2 regions of the Methylobacterium sp. HJ2 genome follow, and region 2 is predicted to be linked to the other one. Evidence: riboswitches for the same ligand, from Rfam matches in the RefSeq annotation. Region 2 holds a riboswitch; the other holds the start of a gene.
The links. Region 2 has a riboswitch for thiamine pyrophosphate ahead of thiO (glycine oxidase ThiO). Riboswitches for the same ligand answer to the same signal wherever they lie in the genome.
Positions count from the first base shown of each region.

Region 1: another riboswitch for thiamine pyrophosphate. It lies ahead of thiC (phosphomethylpyrimidine synthase ThiC); the one in region 2 lies ahead of thiO (glycine oxidase ThiO).

Region 1 covers NZ_JBWJYM010000007.1:124,636-132,505, reverse strand. The annotation lists gene ACS5RC_RS17720 (LpxL/LpxP family acyltransferase) at 1-73, shown strand, start outside; gene ACS5RC_RS17715 (HlyD family secretion protein) at 70-1,419, shown strand; gene ACS5RC_RS17710 (peptidase domain-containing ABC transporter) at 1,419-3,539, shown strand; gene ACS5RC_RS17705 (hypothetical protein) at 3,659-3,817, shown strand; gene ACS5RC_RS17700 (flagellar protein FlaG) at 3,820-4,212, opposite strand; gene thiC (phosphomethylpyrimidine synthase ThiC) at 4,421-6,310, opposite strand; TPP riboswitch at 6,383-6,493, opposite strand; gene ACS5RC_RS17690 (HNH endonuclease family protein) at 6,646-7,023, shown strand; gene ACS5RC_RS17685 (acyltransferase family protein) at 7,164-7,870, shown strand, end outside.
Region 2 covers NZ_JBWJYM010000011.1:86,135-94,004, forward strand. The annotation lists gene ACS5RC_RS22880 (thiamine phosphate synthase) at 1-615, opposite strand, end outside; gene thiG (thiazole synthase) at 621-1,421, opposite strand; gene thiS (sulfur carrier protein ThiS) at 1,424-1,636, opposite strand; gene thiO (glycine oxidase ThiO) at 1,633-2,838, opposite strand; TPP riboswitch at 2,995-3,124, opposite strand; gene ACS5RC_RS22900 (retropepsin-like aspartic protease family protein) at 3,308-3,817, shown strand; gene ACS5RC_RS22905 (RNA methyltransferase) at 3,820-4,563, opposite strand; gene ACS5RC_RS22910 (EVE domain-containing protein) at 4,733-5,149, shown strand; gene ACS5RC_RS22915 (MSMEG_0569 family flavin-dependent oxidoreductase) at 5,189-6,496, opposite strand; gene ACS5RC_RS22920 (MSMEG_0570 family nitrogen starvation response protein) at 6,528-6,809, opposite strand; gene ACS5RC_RS22925 (aminotransferase-like domain-containing protein) at 7,158-7,870, shown strand, end outside.

The sequences.
Region 1 (7,870 bases), on a different contig from region 2:
GGCGCAGTGGTTCATGTGGCCGCGCCTCGACGAATTCCTGACCGTCCGGCCCGGGGGAGGGCATCCCGCATGAGCTCGAGCGCCGCCCCGACCGAGGCCCGCCACGACGCCCCGGAGCCGGATCCCGCCCCGGGCGAGGCCGCCGACGCCGCGGCCGATCCCGGCGACGCGTCCCAAGCGACCCGGATCGCGGCGCCACGCATCCTCCAGACCATCGATCTGCGCCAGGACCGGACCTCGGCCTTCGCCACCCTGCTCGTCGCCGCGGTGGTCGTCGCGGTCGCGGGCGGCCTCTGGTTCGGGCATTTCGCGCAGACCGAGAGCGTGCGCGGCACGGTGGCGGCGACCGGCGGATTCGCCAGGCTCGACGCTCCGCGGGCGGGCGTGGTCAGCCGCATCTTCGTCAAGCAGGGCGACGCCGTCCAGGCGGGCCAAGCGATCTACGCCCTGCGGATGGGCACCGCCACGGTCGGGGGCGAATCGGCCGTCGACGCCGAGATCCGCAACCTGCAGCTGACCCGCAAGGGCCTCGTCGAGGAGGTCGAGCGCGCCAAGGCCTTCATTGCCCGCGCCCGGACCCAGCAGGAGAAGATCACCGCCGACCAGGAGGTCTTCTACGCGGGCCTCGCCGAGCAGGCCAAGCGCCAGATGGCGGCCGTGGAGAAGACCCGCGCCGTGGTGCGGCGGATCTCGGCCTACGTGCAGAGCGGCTACGCCACCCGCGACCTGCTCGAATCCCACGAGCGGACGAGCTTCGAGTACGAGCGCCAGCTCTCGGAGCTGCGCCTCAAGCGCCTGGAATATCAGCGCCAGGACGCGGAGCGGCGGCGGGAATTCGACCTCCTGGTCGCCACCAAGCTCTCCCAGCAGGCGACCGCGCAGAACCAGATCGAGGCGACCGACAGCCGCCTCGCCATGCTGAAGACGGAAGCGGCGATCGACGTCCAGGCCCAGAATCCCGGCACCGTGCTGGCGCTCGCCGCCCAGGTCGGCGATTCGGTGAAGGCCGGGCAGTTCGTGGCCGCGACCGGCGACCCGAACGCCGCGCCGCTCATCGTCATCGACGCGCCGGCCCGCGCGGTGGGCCTCGCCAAGGTCGGGCAGCGGGTCATCATCAAGTACGACGCGTTCCCGTTCAAGACCTTCGGCATCCAGCACGGAACGATCACCTACATCTCGGCGGCGGCCGTGCGCGCGCCCGCGGGCGACGACAAGCCCGATCTCGGGCTCGATCCGCGACCCGTGGATCGCCAATCCGCCTACCGCATCGAGATCCGCCCGGATCGCAGCGACGTCGAGGCCTACGGCGAGCGCATCCCGATCAAGATCGGCTCGACCCTGTCGGCCGACATCGTGATCGAGCGGCGCCGCTTCCTGGACTGGGTGCTCGATCCGATCCGTGCGCTGAGGGGACGCTGATGTTCGGGGCCGGTCCGCGGCGCAGGCGCAAGATCCGCTCGGTCGTGCAGAGCGAGACCATGGAATGCGGTCTCGCCTGCCTGGCGATGGTCGCCAACGCGCACCGGCACGACATCGACCTGCCCTATCTGCGCGCGCTGTTCCCGCCCTCGCAGCGCGGGATGACCTTCGCCGACATCGTCGAGGTGGCCGAGCAGGTCGGACTCGACGCGCAGGGGCTGGCGATCGCCAATGTCGGCGAATTGCATACGATTACCTGCCCGGCCATCCTGCACTGGAACGGCAACCACTTCGTCGTGCTCGAGACGGTGGTGCGCGGCGTCTTCCACATCCACGATCCGGCCTTCGGCCCGCGTGCCTACGCGCAGGAGGACGTGGAGCGGCATTTCAGCGGCGTCGCCCTCGAATTCGAGCGCCGCGTCGATTTCCAGGCGATCCGGACGGCGCGCAAATCCCTGTTCTGGGCGGTGTTCCGCTCGTGCCGGGGCATCGAGGGCACGCTGGCGCGGATCACCGTCCTGTCGCTCGGCGCGACCCTGTTCGCCCTCGGCACGCCGATCTTCCTGCAGACCGCGATCGACACGGTGATCCCGCAATACGACCTCGACCTGCTGACGGTCGTGGTCGTCGGGCTCGCCCTGTTCAGCGCCTTCGAGGCGGTGTCGCGCTGGCTGCGCGACGTGATCGCGCTGCGCGCCGCGACCATGTTCGAGATCCATTTCACCCGCAACATCGTCAGCCACGCCTTCCGGCTGCCGATCGGCTTCTTCGAGGCCCGCCATCCGGGCGACTTCGTCACGCGGCTGAGTTCGGTCGACCAGATCAAGACCTTCCTGGTCAACGGCTTCATCTCGTCGATCGCGGACGGGGCCATGTCCGTCGTCCTCGTCGGGATGATGTACTACTACTCGCCCACCATGGCCGCCGCCTCGCTGGCGACGCTGGTGGCGGCGATCCTCGTCCGCTTCGCCACCTATCCGGGCATCGCGCGCAGCACCGCCCTGTCCCTGGAGGCGCGCTCCGAGGAGCAGGCCCGCCTGCTCGACGGGCTGGCGCAGATCTCCGCGCTGAAGGTCAGCAACACCACGAGCTTCTTCTCTCTCAAGTGGCTCGAGACATTCACACGCTTCGCCAACTACGGCTACCGGTCTAAGAAGCTTTCCATCGACGCGGACCTGTTCCTGCACTTAATCTTCATGCTCGGCACGGTGACGACGCTCTACATGGGCGTCACCGACGTGATGAAGAGCACGCTCTCCGTCGGCGTGCTCTACGCCTTCTTCGCCCTGCGCGGTTCGTTCTTCAACAGCATGAACACGCTCATCATGAGCCTGCTGCAGCTCTCGGTGATGCGGGTGCATTTCGGCCGCCTCGACGACGTGCTCGACGAGGATCCCGAGCCGCAGAGCGCGGGCGTCGGCATCGAGCGGGTGATCCGCCGGACGGTCGCCCTCGAGGACGTGGCGATCCGGTTCGACCGGTCGGCGCGCCCTCTCGTGGAGCATGTCCGCCTCACCATCCGGGTCGACCGCGCCGAGACGATCGCGATCGTGGGGCCGTCGGGCTGCGGCAAGTCCTCGCTGCTCAAGATCCTGGCGAGCCTGAACGGGCGCGCGGCGGGCGCCATGCTCGTCGACGGCCGCCCGATCGAGGAATTCGGCATCCACGAGTACCGCGCCAATATCGGCTGCGTCTTCGCGGACGACCGGGTGCTCGCGGGCACGGTGCTCGACAACCTGTCCCTGTTCTCGCCCGACATCACGCAGAGGCAGATCGAATCGGCGCTCGTGACGGTCGGCCTGCTCGACGCGATCCGGGACCTGCCTCAGGGCTTCGCGACCCAGCTCTCGGACGAGAGCCCGCTGCTCTCCACCGGCCAGCGCCGCCGGCTGCTGCTCGCCCGCGCGCTCTGCCGCAAGCCCCGACTGCTGCTTCTGGACGAGATCACCGCCAATCTCGATCCCGCCTCCGAGCAGGCGCTGATCCGCGCGCTCATGGAGATCCCGGTCGCCAAGGTCTTCGTCACCCACAGCGCGCACCTGCTGCCCTTCGCGGACCGGGTGCTGGAGGTGAATCACGGCGCGCTGGTCGACGTCACGGCGACCCGGCGCGCCGCCTGACGCGCCCTCGGGCGCGCCTCGGGTCGGCACGGGTGCGGGAATCCCACACCGGGCCGCGAACGTGACACACGGTTAACACCTTCCTGGCTAGGATCGCCCCGTCAGACCCGGAGCCGTCCATGACCATGCTGCTCGTCGCGCTGCTCGCCCCGCTCCTCGCCGCCATCTTCCTCGCCAAGGGACGTCCCGGCCCGGCCCTCGGCTGCCTCTGCCTGATGGGCCTCGGCGTGATGATCGCCTGCGCGAGCGTCGTCGGCCTCGTCCGCCAGCGCGCCTGATCTCACGCGCTGAGGTCGAGGGCGACCGCCGTCTCCTTGCCGCGGCCGGCTTCCGTCTTGCGGGTCGCCTCCACCTCCGCGTAGGCCCGCGCCTTCAGGACGGTGGCGGTCGGCAATTGCACGACGATGTCGCCCGAGGTCGGATCGATCACCTGATAGACGAGATCCTTGGTGCTCGCGTCGCGCACGAATTGCGTCCGGTAATCGGACTCGTTCGGGACCGCGGGGGAGGGAGCGTCCGCCGGCGCGCGGATGTCGAGCGTCACCGCGGGCTCGAGCGGCGTCGGGCTCCGCTCCGTCGGCGCGATCGGGGCAGGCGGTGCCGCGGGCTGGACCGGGGGGACGACGGGAAGTGCCGGCCTCTCGGCGGCTTGCACGCTGCCGATCTCGTTCATGTGTTGGGCCTCCGGATGGGAACCACGATCCCATCAGGCGCCGCAGCGGTAACCCGTCCGTTAACGGCGCACTCACGATCCGAGAAGGCCTCAACACCGGGTTAACGCAGCGCTGAAAATCCCGGCGATGTGGGCCGCCCGAAACGCGACGGGGGCGGGATTCCGACCGGACCCCGCCCCCGTGCCGTTCGGATCGGCGTGTCGGCGCCTACTCGGCGGCGTCGACGTAGAGCTTGCCGCCCTCCGCCAGGAACTCCTCGGACTTCGCCTTCATGCCGGCCTCGCGCTCGGCCGTGGACATGACGGGCGCGGTGTGGATGACCTCGCCCGCCGCCTCCATCGCCAGCACCTCGGCGCGCAGGTCCTGCGTGATCTTCATCGAGCAGAATTTCGGTCCGCACATCGAGCAGAAATGCGCGACCTTGTGGGCGTCCTTCGGCAGGGTCTCGTCGTGGTAGGCGCGCGCCGTGTCGGGGTCGAGGCTCAGGTTGAACTGGTCCTCCCAGCGGAAGTCGAAGCGCGCGCGGGACAGCGCGTCGTCGCGCAGCTGCGCGGCCGGGTGGCCCTTGGCGAGGTCGGCGGCGTGGGCGGCGATCTTGTAGGTGATCACGCCGGTCTTCACGTCGTCGCGGTTGGGGAGCCCGAGATGCTCCTTCGGGGTGACGTAGCAGAGCATGGCGGTGCCGAACCAGCCGATCATGGCGGCGCCGATGCCCGAGGTGATGTGGTCGTAGCCGGGCGCGATGTCGGTGGTCAGCGGGCCGAGTGTGTAGAACGGCGCCTCGCCGCACTCGCGCAGCTGCTTCTCCATGTTGACCTTGATCTTGTGCATCGGCACGTGGCCGGGGCCCTCGATCATCACCTGGCAGCCCTTGTCCCAGGCGACCTTGGTGAGCTCGCCCAGCGTCTCCAGCTCGGCGAATTGCGCGGCGTCGTTGGCATCGGCGATCGAGCCGGGCCGCAGGCCGTCGCCCAGCGAGAACGAGACGTCGTAGGCGCGGCAGATGTCGCAGATCTCGTCGAAGCGCTCGTAGAGGAACGACTCGCGGTGCCCGGCGAGGCACCAGCGCGCCATGATCGAGCCGCCGCGCGAGACGATGCCGGTGACGCGCCGCGCGGTGAGCGGCACGTGGGCGAGGCGCACGCCCGCATGGATGGTGAAGTAGTCGATGCCCTGCTCGGCCTGCTCGATGAGGGTGTCCTTGAAGACCTCCCAGTCGAGCTTGAGCGGATCGCCGCCGACCTTCTCCAGCGCCTGGTAGATCGGCACCGTGCCGATCGGGACCGGCGAGTTGCGGATGATCCACGAGCGGATGTTGTGTATGTTGCGGCCGGTGGAGAGGTCCATCACCGTGTCGGCGCCCCAGCGGATCGACCAGACCAGCTTCTCGACCTCTTCCGCCGCCGAGGAGGTCACCGCCGAGTTGCCGATATTGGCGTTGATCTTGACCAGGAAGTTCCGGCCGATCGCCATCGGCTCCAATTCGGTGTGGTTGATGTTGGCCGGGATGATGGCCCGGCCGCGGGCCACCTCGTCGCGCACGAATTCCGGGGTGATGAAGGCCGGCACCGCGGCGCCGTAGCTCTCGCCGTCGGCGAGCGCGGCCTCGGCCCGCTCCAGCATCTGCTCGCGGCAGAGGTTCTCGCGGTGGGCGACGTAGATCATCTCCTCGGTGACGATCCCCGCGCGGGCGAATTCGTACTGCGTCACCATCTGGCCGGGAGCGGCCTTGCGGATCAGGCGCTCGGCGGGGCAGGGGGCGACGAGCTTGTCGGCGGCCGCGAAGCCGTTGTCCTCGGGCTTGACCGCGCGGGGCTCGACCGTGGCGTAGCCGCGGGACGCGATCCAGGGCTCGCGCACGGCGTTGAGGCCCTTGGCGAGGTCGATGCGGGCGTCCGTCTCGGTATAGGGGCCCGACGGATCGTAGACCCGCACCGGGGCCTCCTTGGGATCCGTCAGCACGATCTCGCGGAACGGCACCCGGATGTCGGCCCGACCGGGGACCTCGGCGTAGAGCTTGTGCGAGCCGTTGATCGGCCCGGTGGTGACGCTCTCTGGGCTACCCTTGACGTCTTTGGTCAGGACGGGTGCGTTCATCGTGGATCTCTCCCTGTGGCGGAGCGATCCGAACCCCTGACGAAAGGCCGATGAGAGCCGGCCCCATATCCCGAGGCCGCAGGTTCCCGTCCCTCCGCCGGTATGAGCCGGATCAGGTTCAAGGGTCAGGACCTGCAGGCCCAATCTCAGCCCCCTCGTGACGGGGCTCCCCTCGGAACGGCCAGAGCCTCGACACTTTGGGCCGCCTTGTCAATCGCGCCCGCATCCGCGCCCGAGACGGAAGGCGCGCCCCGTGTCGGCATGTCGCCGCGCCGCGCGGTCCTCGCGGGCGGGGCGCAGACCTATATCCGGCGGCGACCACGGGAGGGATCCGGTTGGGACGGCGGGACCGCATCTGGCGCGACGACGACCCCGAGACGCACGGGCCGCGGGCAGCGGCGCCCGTGATCTGTCCGCTCTGCGCGCGCCCGATCCCGCCCCGCGCCCGCTCCAGCCTGCATCACCTGACGCCCAAGCTGAAGGGCGGCACCCATCGCGGCACCGTGCGGCTGCACCAGATCTGCCACTCGGCGATCCACGCCCGCTACAGCGAGGCCGAGATCGCCCGCCGCCTCGCCGACGTCGAGGCCCTGCGCGCCGACCCGGAGATCGCGCGCTTCCTCGCCTGGGTGCGGACGAAGCCCGACGATTTCCACGCGGCCACCCGGATGACCCGCGACCGGCGCGGAGCGCGGCGCGACCGGTTCTCGTGAGCCCGCCGCCCTCGGCCCGCACGGGGCCGCGGGACGGCGTTTACCGCGCGTTCGCCATGCCGCGCGGAAGCCCGAGCCGCCGGGGCCTCCTTTAACGGGATGCGCCGAGATTCCCGCCCTGCATGAGGGAGCGGACGGTCATGGCGGGCGGAACGGCGGCGACACCGGAGGCGGATCTGCGGCTCGCCTGGGTCGATGTCGCCAAGGGCATCTGCATCCTTCTCGTGGTCATGATGCACGCCACCCTCGGCACCGGCGAGGCGATGGGCGGCGAGGGCTTCCTCCACACCGTGGTGGCCTTCGCCAAGCCCTTCCGCATCCCGGACTTCTTCCTGCTCTCGGGCCTGTTCGTCGGCCGGGTGATCGACCGCGACTGGCGCCTCTTCGCCGACCGGCGCGTGGTGCACTTCGCCTATTTCTACGGGCTCTGGGTGCTGATCCAGTCGCTCGCCAAGTACGGTGCCATCGTGGGCGACGGCGGGGCGCCGGCCTTCCTCGCCCATCTCGCCGGCACCCTGGTCGAGCCCTACTCGACCCTGTGGTTCATCTACCTGCTCGCCGTGTTCTCCGTGGTCACGAAGCTGCTGCGGCGCCTCCCGGCCCCGCTCCTCCTCGGCGGCGCCGCGCTCCTGCAGACGCTGCCCGTCGATACCGACTGGACCCTGATTGACGAGTTCTGCGCCCGCTACGTCTACTTCGTCGGCGGCTACCTCTTCGCCGGGCGCATCTTCGGCTTCGCCGACGCGGTGCGGGCCCGTCCCGTCGCGGCGCTCGCCGGGCTGGCGCTCTGGGCCGCGATCGAGGGCTGGCTCGCCTTCACGCCGTCCGGGATGGCCGGTTACCCGAC
Region 2 (7,870 bases):
CCACGCTGCGAGGCAGAGGCGGATCGCAGCGGCCGGATCCTGCGCCCGCATCGGCAGCCCCATGATCGCGGCGCCCGCGGCCCCCATGGCGCGGCAGGCGGCGAGTTCGGCGGGGCCGATCCCGCCGAGGGCGAGGACGGGCAGACCGTGGCGGGCCGCGCGCGCCAGCGCCTCCGGCCCGAGGGCGGGGCCGTAGCCCGGCTTGCTCGCGCTCGGACAGATCGGGCTCAAGGTCGCGTAATCGGCCCCGGCCCGGGCCGCCGCCGCGACCTCCGCCTCCGTATGGGCCGAGACCCCGACCAATCCGTCGCGCGTACGCGCCGCCGCGATCGCCTCGGGCCCGCTGCCGCCCCCGAGATGCACCCCGTCCGCACCGAGCGCGGCGGCGAGATCCGGGTTCCCGCCGACCACCATCCGGCCGCCCGCGTCGCGGATCAGCCGCAGCAGCGCGCTGCCGAGGCACAGGCGCTCGTCCGGTGCGAGGTCCCGGTCGCGGAACCAGAACCAGCGGGCGCCGCCGTCGAGACAGGCCGCGACGGTCTCGGCGAGGGGGCGGGTCGAGCCGTGCCGGTCGGTGACGACGAGGAGCGGCGCCGGCAGGTCACAAGCCGGCACGCCCGTCAGGAGCCCACGAGGCCGAGTTGCGGACTCGACGGCTCGGCCCGGCCGCGCCGGGGGATGCGCCCGGCCCGGTAGGCGTCGCGGCCCGCCTCGACGGCGCGGCGCATGGCGCGGGCCATCCGCACCGGATCGTCGGCCTTGGCCACAGCGGTGTTGATGAGGCAGGCGTCGGCGCCGAGCTCCATCGCGATCACCGCGTCGGAGGCCGTGCCGATGCCCGCATCGACGATCACCGGGACGCCGGCCCGGCGGCAGATCAGTTCGAGGTTGGCCGGGTTGGCCACCCCCATTCCGGAGCCGATCAGCGAGCCCATCGGCATCACCGCGGCGCAGCCGAGATCCTCCAGGCGGCGGCAGACGATGGGGTCGTCGTTGCAATAGGGCAGCACCGTGAAGCCGTCGTCCACGAGGTGGCGGCAGGCCTCGATCAGCTCGGCGACGTCCGGGTAGAGCGTCTCGCGGTCGCCGATCACCTCGACCTTGATCCAGTCGGTGCCGAGCGCCTCGCGGGCGAGCTCGGCCGTCATGATCGCGTCGCGCGCGGTCTCGCAGCCCGCGGTGTTGGGCAGGAAGCGGTGCCCTTTCAGGATCCGCACCGTGTCCGAGCCGTGGCCCTGGAGCGAGACGCGACGGATCGAGGCGGTGACCACCTCGGCCCCGCTCGCCTCCACCGCGTCGCGCATGACGGTCTGGCTCGGATAGCCCGCGGTGCCGATGAACAGGCGCGAGGCCAGCGGCACGCCCGCGATGACCAGCGCGTCCTCGCTGTCCCCGCGCGGCGGGGTGACGGTCTCGTTCATGCTCAGCCTCCCTGCATGGCGCGGACGATCTCGACGCGGTCGCCCTCGCGCACCGGCGTCTCCGCCCAGTCCCTGCGGCGCACCACGCGCCCGTTCAGCGCGATGGCGATGCCCTCCGGGCTCTCGATCCCGGTCTCCTCGGCCTCCGCCCGGAACAGGGCCTCGACGGTGTCGGCCTCGAGGCTGCGGGGCGTGCCGTTGATCAGACAATTCATGCGGAGGCCCTCGCGGCGTCCGGCCGGCGGAACCGCCCCAGGGTGAAGGGGCGGGCGATCTCGGGCAGCGCGCCGGTCGTGAGCAGCGCCGCGACCGCGTCGGCGGTCACGGGCGCGAGCAGGTAGCCGTTGCGGTGGTGCCCGGTCGCCGCCACGAGGCCGGGGGCCAGGGTGTCGATGATCGGAGCGTCGTCGTCCGAGGTCGGGCGGTAGCCGCTCCAGACGGCCTCGACCTCCATCTCCTCGATGCCGGGCAGCACCCGGCGCGCGCCCTCGAGGAGGGCGTAGAGCCCGCCCGCGGTGACGCCGGGCCGGAAGCCGCAATCCTCCACGGTGGCGCCGACGATGAGGTGCCCGTCGCCCTTGGGCGCCATGTGGACCTGCTCGGTCCAGACCATGTGGCCGAGCGTCCCGGTCCGGCGCGTGGTGCGCAGGGCGAGGGATTGCCCCTTCAGCGGCCGCACCGGCAGGGCGAGGTGTTCGGGCAGCAGGCCGCTCTCGCCGCTCCACGCCCCGCTCGCCAGCACCACCGTGCCGGCCGCGAGCGTGCCGCGCGCGGTGTGCAGGCCGGCGACGCGGCCGGCGGTCCAGTCGAGTCCGGTCGCGGCGCAATCCTCCACCACGACGACGCCGGCCGCGCGGCAGGCGAGCGTCAGCGCCGCCATCACCCGGCGCGGGTCGACCTGATGGTCGAGGGGGCAGAGCACGCCCGCGGTGACGGAGGGGCGCAGGGTCGGCTCCCGCCGCCGCACCTCGGTGCCGGCCAGCCACTCGGCGGCGACGCCCGAGCGGCGCTGCAGATCGTAACGGAAGCGCAGGCGCTCGACCTCGTCGCGCCCGATGGCGAGCACCAGGGTGCCCTCGGTGCGGTAGTCGATGGCGATCCCGGAGGCGGCCTGCAGCGCGTCGCGGAACCCGGGCCAGCGGGCGAGGGAGTCGAGGGCGAGGGGCAGGAGCAGGTCCGAGCCCGGCTCGTGCTCGGCGGCGGGCGCCAGCATGCCGGTCGCCGCGAGGCTCGCCCCGGCGCCGATGCGCGCGCGCTCGACCACGACGACGCTGCGGCCAGCCTGCGCGAGGCGCCACGCGCTCGCGAGGCCGATCAGCCCGCCGCCGACGATCGCCACGTCGGCGCGGATCGGGAGATCCGTGCGGATCGGCAGATCCGTGCGGATCGGGAAATCCGTGCGGATCGAGGGATCCAGACGGATCCCCGGATCCGTGCCGGCGGCGTGTTCGTTCGGCGCCGGATCGCGCCGCTGTCCGATGGGTGAGGCGGGCCAGTCTGCCACGCACGATCTCCGCGTCTGCCCGCAGGGATCGGTGGCCTTCGCCTCGCTGCCGAAGCGTGTGGGTTCGTCGAGGAACCCGCGGTCCAATCCCTACGCCGGTATGAGCCGGATCAGGTTCGAAGGATTTCCGCGCCGCAGGCCCTCGTCGGGCGTGCCAGCGGTGTCTCAGCCCCTTGCCGGGGATCTCCCTGGAACAGGGGGAGATTTGGACCCGGATCGGCGTCGGGTCAATCCCCGGTGGATGAGGGAGGTCGCGGTCACCGGGCGTACACCGTGTCGGGCGAAAGCCCGGGCGCGGGGCGCGGGCGAAGCGGCCGGCGCAAGCCTTCGTTCACGCCGGCACGCGCCTGATTGCCGGCGTGGGGGCCGGCCGGAGGGCGCCGTGCGGACGATTGTGACGGTCGGCGTGATAGCGGTCGCCGCGGTGGGGGCGGTCCATCGCCTGCGCGACAGGGTCGCGGCGCCGCGCGCGCTCGCCGCCCCGGCGGTTCCCGCGCCCGCCGTCCCGGCGCCCGTCGGCCCGGTGGCGATCGCGCTCCAGGCGGACCGCGGCGGCCATTTCACGGCGCAGGCGGTGGTCGACGGCCGCTCCGTGCAGATGATGGTGGATACCGGCGCGACGCTCTGCGCCTTCGCCGAGGAGGATGCCGCGCGGATCGGGCTCCGGGTCGGCCCCGGCGATTTCACTCAGCGGATCATGACGGCGAACGGGCCGGCGCGCGTCGCGCCCGTGCGGATCGGCCTGCTCCGGATCGGCCCCGTCGCGGTGCGCGACGTCGAGGCGGTGGTGGTGCCCCGCGGGCTCCTCGGGGTGAACCTGCTCGGCATGTCCTTCCTGAAGCGGGTGCGCGACTTCAGCATCGCGGGCGGCAGCCTGACGCTCCGGGGCTGAGCCTATCCCTCTCGGCGGCGCGCCAGGGCGCGCAGGGTGCCCCGCAGGGTGCGGACGTCCTGCTCGGTCATCGCCATGCGGTGGAGCATGTCGCGCATGTTGCGCGCGATGATCTCGCGTTTCTCGGGCGGGTAGAACCCGGCCGCGCCGAGGGCCTCCTCCAGGCCGCCGAACAGGGAGAGCAGGGCCTCGCGGGTGGCGGGCGGCGACAGCATCTCGCCCGAGAAGGGCAGCCGGGCCCGGCCGCTCGCCCGGCGCCATTCGTAGGCCATCAGCAGCACGCCCTGTGCGAGGTTGAGCGACGGAAAGTCCGGCGAGACCGGGAAGGTGACGATGGCGTCGGCGTAGGAGACCTCGTCGTTGGTGAGCCCGACACGCTCGCGCCCGAACAGGATGCCGACGCGCTGCCCCGCGCGGGCCGCGACGTCCGCCATGGCCGCGTCCGGCCCCAGCACGCGCTTCATCTGGCCGCGCTCGCGCGCGGTGGTGGCCAGGACGTGGTTCAGGTCGGCGATCGCCGCGGGCACGCTGTCGTAGATCCGGGCGGCGTCGAGGACGTGGGTGGCGCCCGAGGCCGCCTCGCGCACGCCCTTCTTGGGCCAGCCGTTCTTCGGGTTGACGAGGCGCAGCTCCGACAGGCCGAAATTCGCCATGGCGCGGGCCGTCATGCCGATGTTCTCGGCCAGTTGCGGCTCGACGAGGATGATGGCCGGGGCGATTCCCGGCGGGATCTCAAGGGTGGTCATGGGGGCTTCGCGTCGGAACTCGCGCCTCCCTAGCTCCCAAAGCCGCCCGGGCGAAAGCCTTCCGCGGTGCACGGCCCGCCGGAAGGGGCTGCGCGGGTGCCGCCGCACGCTTACAGAGGCGCGTGCAGAGACGCGGACCGGGCGCAGGGCCGGGTGCGGGAAGGCGATCATGGCGCATTGGCTGTTCAAGTCCGAGCCCTCGACCTGGTCCTGGGACCAGCAGGTCGCCGCGGGCGAAGAGGGCACGCACTGGAACGGCGTGCGCAACCACCTCGCCAAGAAGCACCTGATGGCGATGCAGGTCGGTGAGGAGGGGCTGTTCTACCACTCGAACGAGGGCAAGGCGGTGGTCGGGATCGTGGCGGTGATCCGGCCCTATTATCCCGACCCCACCGACGAGACCGGCCGCTTCGGCATGGTCGACGTCCGGGCCGTCGCGGCGCTGCCCAAGCCCGTGACCCTGGACGCGATCAAGGCCGAGCCTGCGCTCGCCGGGATGGTGCTCGTCACCAATTCCCGCCTCTCGGTGCAGCCGGTGAGCGCGGCCGAATGGGCGCGGATCCGGGCGATGGGCGGCCTCGCCTGAGAGCGGGGTCGCGCCGCGACCCGGACGGACGCGGCCGGCTCAGCCCGCCAGCGTCAGCAGCGGCCGGCCCGCGACGGGGCTGCCCGCCGGGCCGCCGCGGGCGGCGAGCTGCTCGGCGATGGCCTGGGCGATATGGTCGGCATCCCGCCCGACCGCGCCGAACCGGCCCGAGCCCCAGCTGTGCAGCCAGGGCAGTCCGACGAAGTAGACGCCGCGCTCCAGGGTGATCCCGCGGCGATGCCGCGGCCGGCCCGCGCCGTCGAAGACGGAGGCGTCGAGCCAGCGGAAATCCGGCGTGAAGCCGATGCACCAGAGGATCGTGGCGATGCCCGATCCCGCGAGGTCGAGGCGCGTCACGGGCTCGCCCGGCTCCCAGACGGGGCGGTAGGGCTCCTGGGCCGGGGCGTCGATTCCGGCCTCGGCGATGTGGCGGTCGATCGCGGCGTTGATGCCGTTGTAGGTCCGGTCGGCCTGATCCAGGGAGCGCGCGAGGGAATCGCGGAAGCGGAGCTGCCCGGCGGTGTAATCCTCCAGCACGCCGTAGAGGTGCATGCCCTCCCGGGCGAAGCGGCGCAGGTCGATGTCGCGCCCGCCGTCGCGGCCCGTCACGTAGTGGTTGGTGTTGTCGCGGACGCCGTCGCGCAGGGGATGCTCGTCGACGCTCATGGCGTAGTAGCCCATGTCGGCGAGCCAGGCGACGACGTCGCGGCCGCGGTAGAACCGGGCGCAGCGCGGCGCGTCGCCCACCGCCAGATGGACCTCGCGGCCGGCGAGGTGGAGATCCTCGGCGATCTGCGCGCCCGACTGGCCCGAGCCCACCACCAGCACCGCGCCCGGCGGCAGCTGGTCCGGGTTGCGGTACCGGCTCGCCTCGATCTGGTGGATCTCCGGCGGCAGGCGCTCGGCCATGCGCGGGATGATCGGGGTGTGATAGCCGCCCGCCGCGGCGACCACCGCGTCCGCGGTCACGCTGCCCGCCGAGGTCTCGACCGTGAATCCCCCCTCCCCGCGCCGCGCCACCCGCGTGACCGCCACACCCTCGCGGATCGGCGGGTCGACCTTGGCGATGAAGGCTCTCAGATAGGCGACGATCTCATCCTTCCGCATGAACCCGTCGGGGTCCGGCCCGTCATAGGGGTGGCCGGGCAGGTCGCATTGCCAGTTCGGGGTGACGAGGCAGAAGCTGTCCCAGCGCTGCGTGCTCCAGACATGGGCCGCGGTGCGGGCCTCGAAGACGAGGTGGTCGATCCCGCGCCGCTTGAGATGGTAGCTCACGGACAGGCCGGCCTGCCCGCCGCCGACGACGACGACCGGGACGTGCGGGGCTGGCGGCGTGGTGGCGCTCATCGCGGGGCTCCTTGCTGGGCGGATCGGAGATTCAGGGCTCGAAGGCTTCGACCGTGACCCGGCCGCCCGGCTCCTGGCGGCCGGCGGCGCCCTCGATCCGCGCGAGCTGATCCAGCGCGGCCGAGCAGGCGAAGCCGTACTTCTCGCGCACCCGCTCGCTCGCGATGGTGAGCGCGGTGCGGGTGCGCCCGAGGAAATCGTCGAGGGCGTAGCTCTCCCCCGCCGCGAGGAAGTCCTTCACCACGAGCGAGGGCGAGTAGCAGGCCTCGCGGCGCCCATCGGGCCAGCGGACATGGAAGCGCATCTCGGGCATCGGGCTCGCTCCGGCTCGGCGCGGCCGCGACCCTCTCGGGCCGGGCCGCCACCGGTTCGGAATGGCAAGCGCTGTGCCAGGGCGCCTGCCGCGCGAATGTCGGCAATCGAGCGCCCTTGTATGCATACAATGTTGCGATCAAGCCGGTTCCTCGGAACCGGGGCCGAACCTGCCGCCGCATCGAAACGAGGCAGCTTTGACGGTATCGAATAAGCAGTTCCTGCGCTTTCACGCGCCAGAGATTGATCGTCTTGTATGGATCGTCCTGCGCCGTGCCGCGCAGAGCCATCCGGTACGACGATTGCAAGGCATACAATCGCGTATTGATCGGATCTTGCGGCGGGGCAGATGGCTGGCGTACGGATCGATGGCGGGCGGGCGTGGGAGGCGGGGGACCGGCCGGCCGCGCCGAGGGGCTGGGCGCCCGACCTCGAGCGTTGGGGCAAGCCCTATTACCTCGCGATCGCGGACGCGCTCGCCGAGGACATCCGGGCGGGGCGCCTGCTGCCCGGAACGCGGCTGCCGACGCAGCGGGCGCTGGCCGAGCGGCTCGACCTGAACTTCACCACCGTCTCCCGCGGCTACGTGGAGGCCCACAAGCGCGGCCTGATCGAGGGCCGGGTCGGCCAGGGCACCTTCGTGGTCGATCCGGCCCGGGCGGACCGGGCCGCCGAGCCGGCGCGGCGCGGGCCGGTGGACTTCACCATGAACCTGCCGCCCGAGCCCGACGACCCGGCGCTCCTCGCCAGGATGCAGGCCGGCTTCTCGGCGCTCGCCGGCAACCTGCCCAACCTGCTGCGCTACCAGGGCTTCGGCGGCACCGAGGCGGACAAGGAGGCGGCGACCCGCTGGCTCGCCGGGCGCGGCATCGCGGTGTCGGGCGAGCGCCTGCTGATCTGCCCCGGCGCCCACAGCGCGCTCGTGGGCGTGCTGAGCCAGGTGGCGCGGCCCGGCGACGCGATCTGCACCGAGCGGATCACCTATCCGGGCATCCGGGCGCTCGCAGCCCATCTCGGCCTGCGCCTCGTGGACCTGCCGATGGACCGGCACGGGGTCGATCC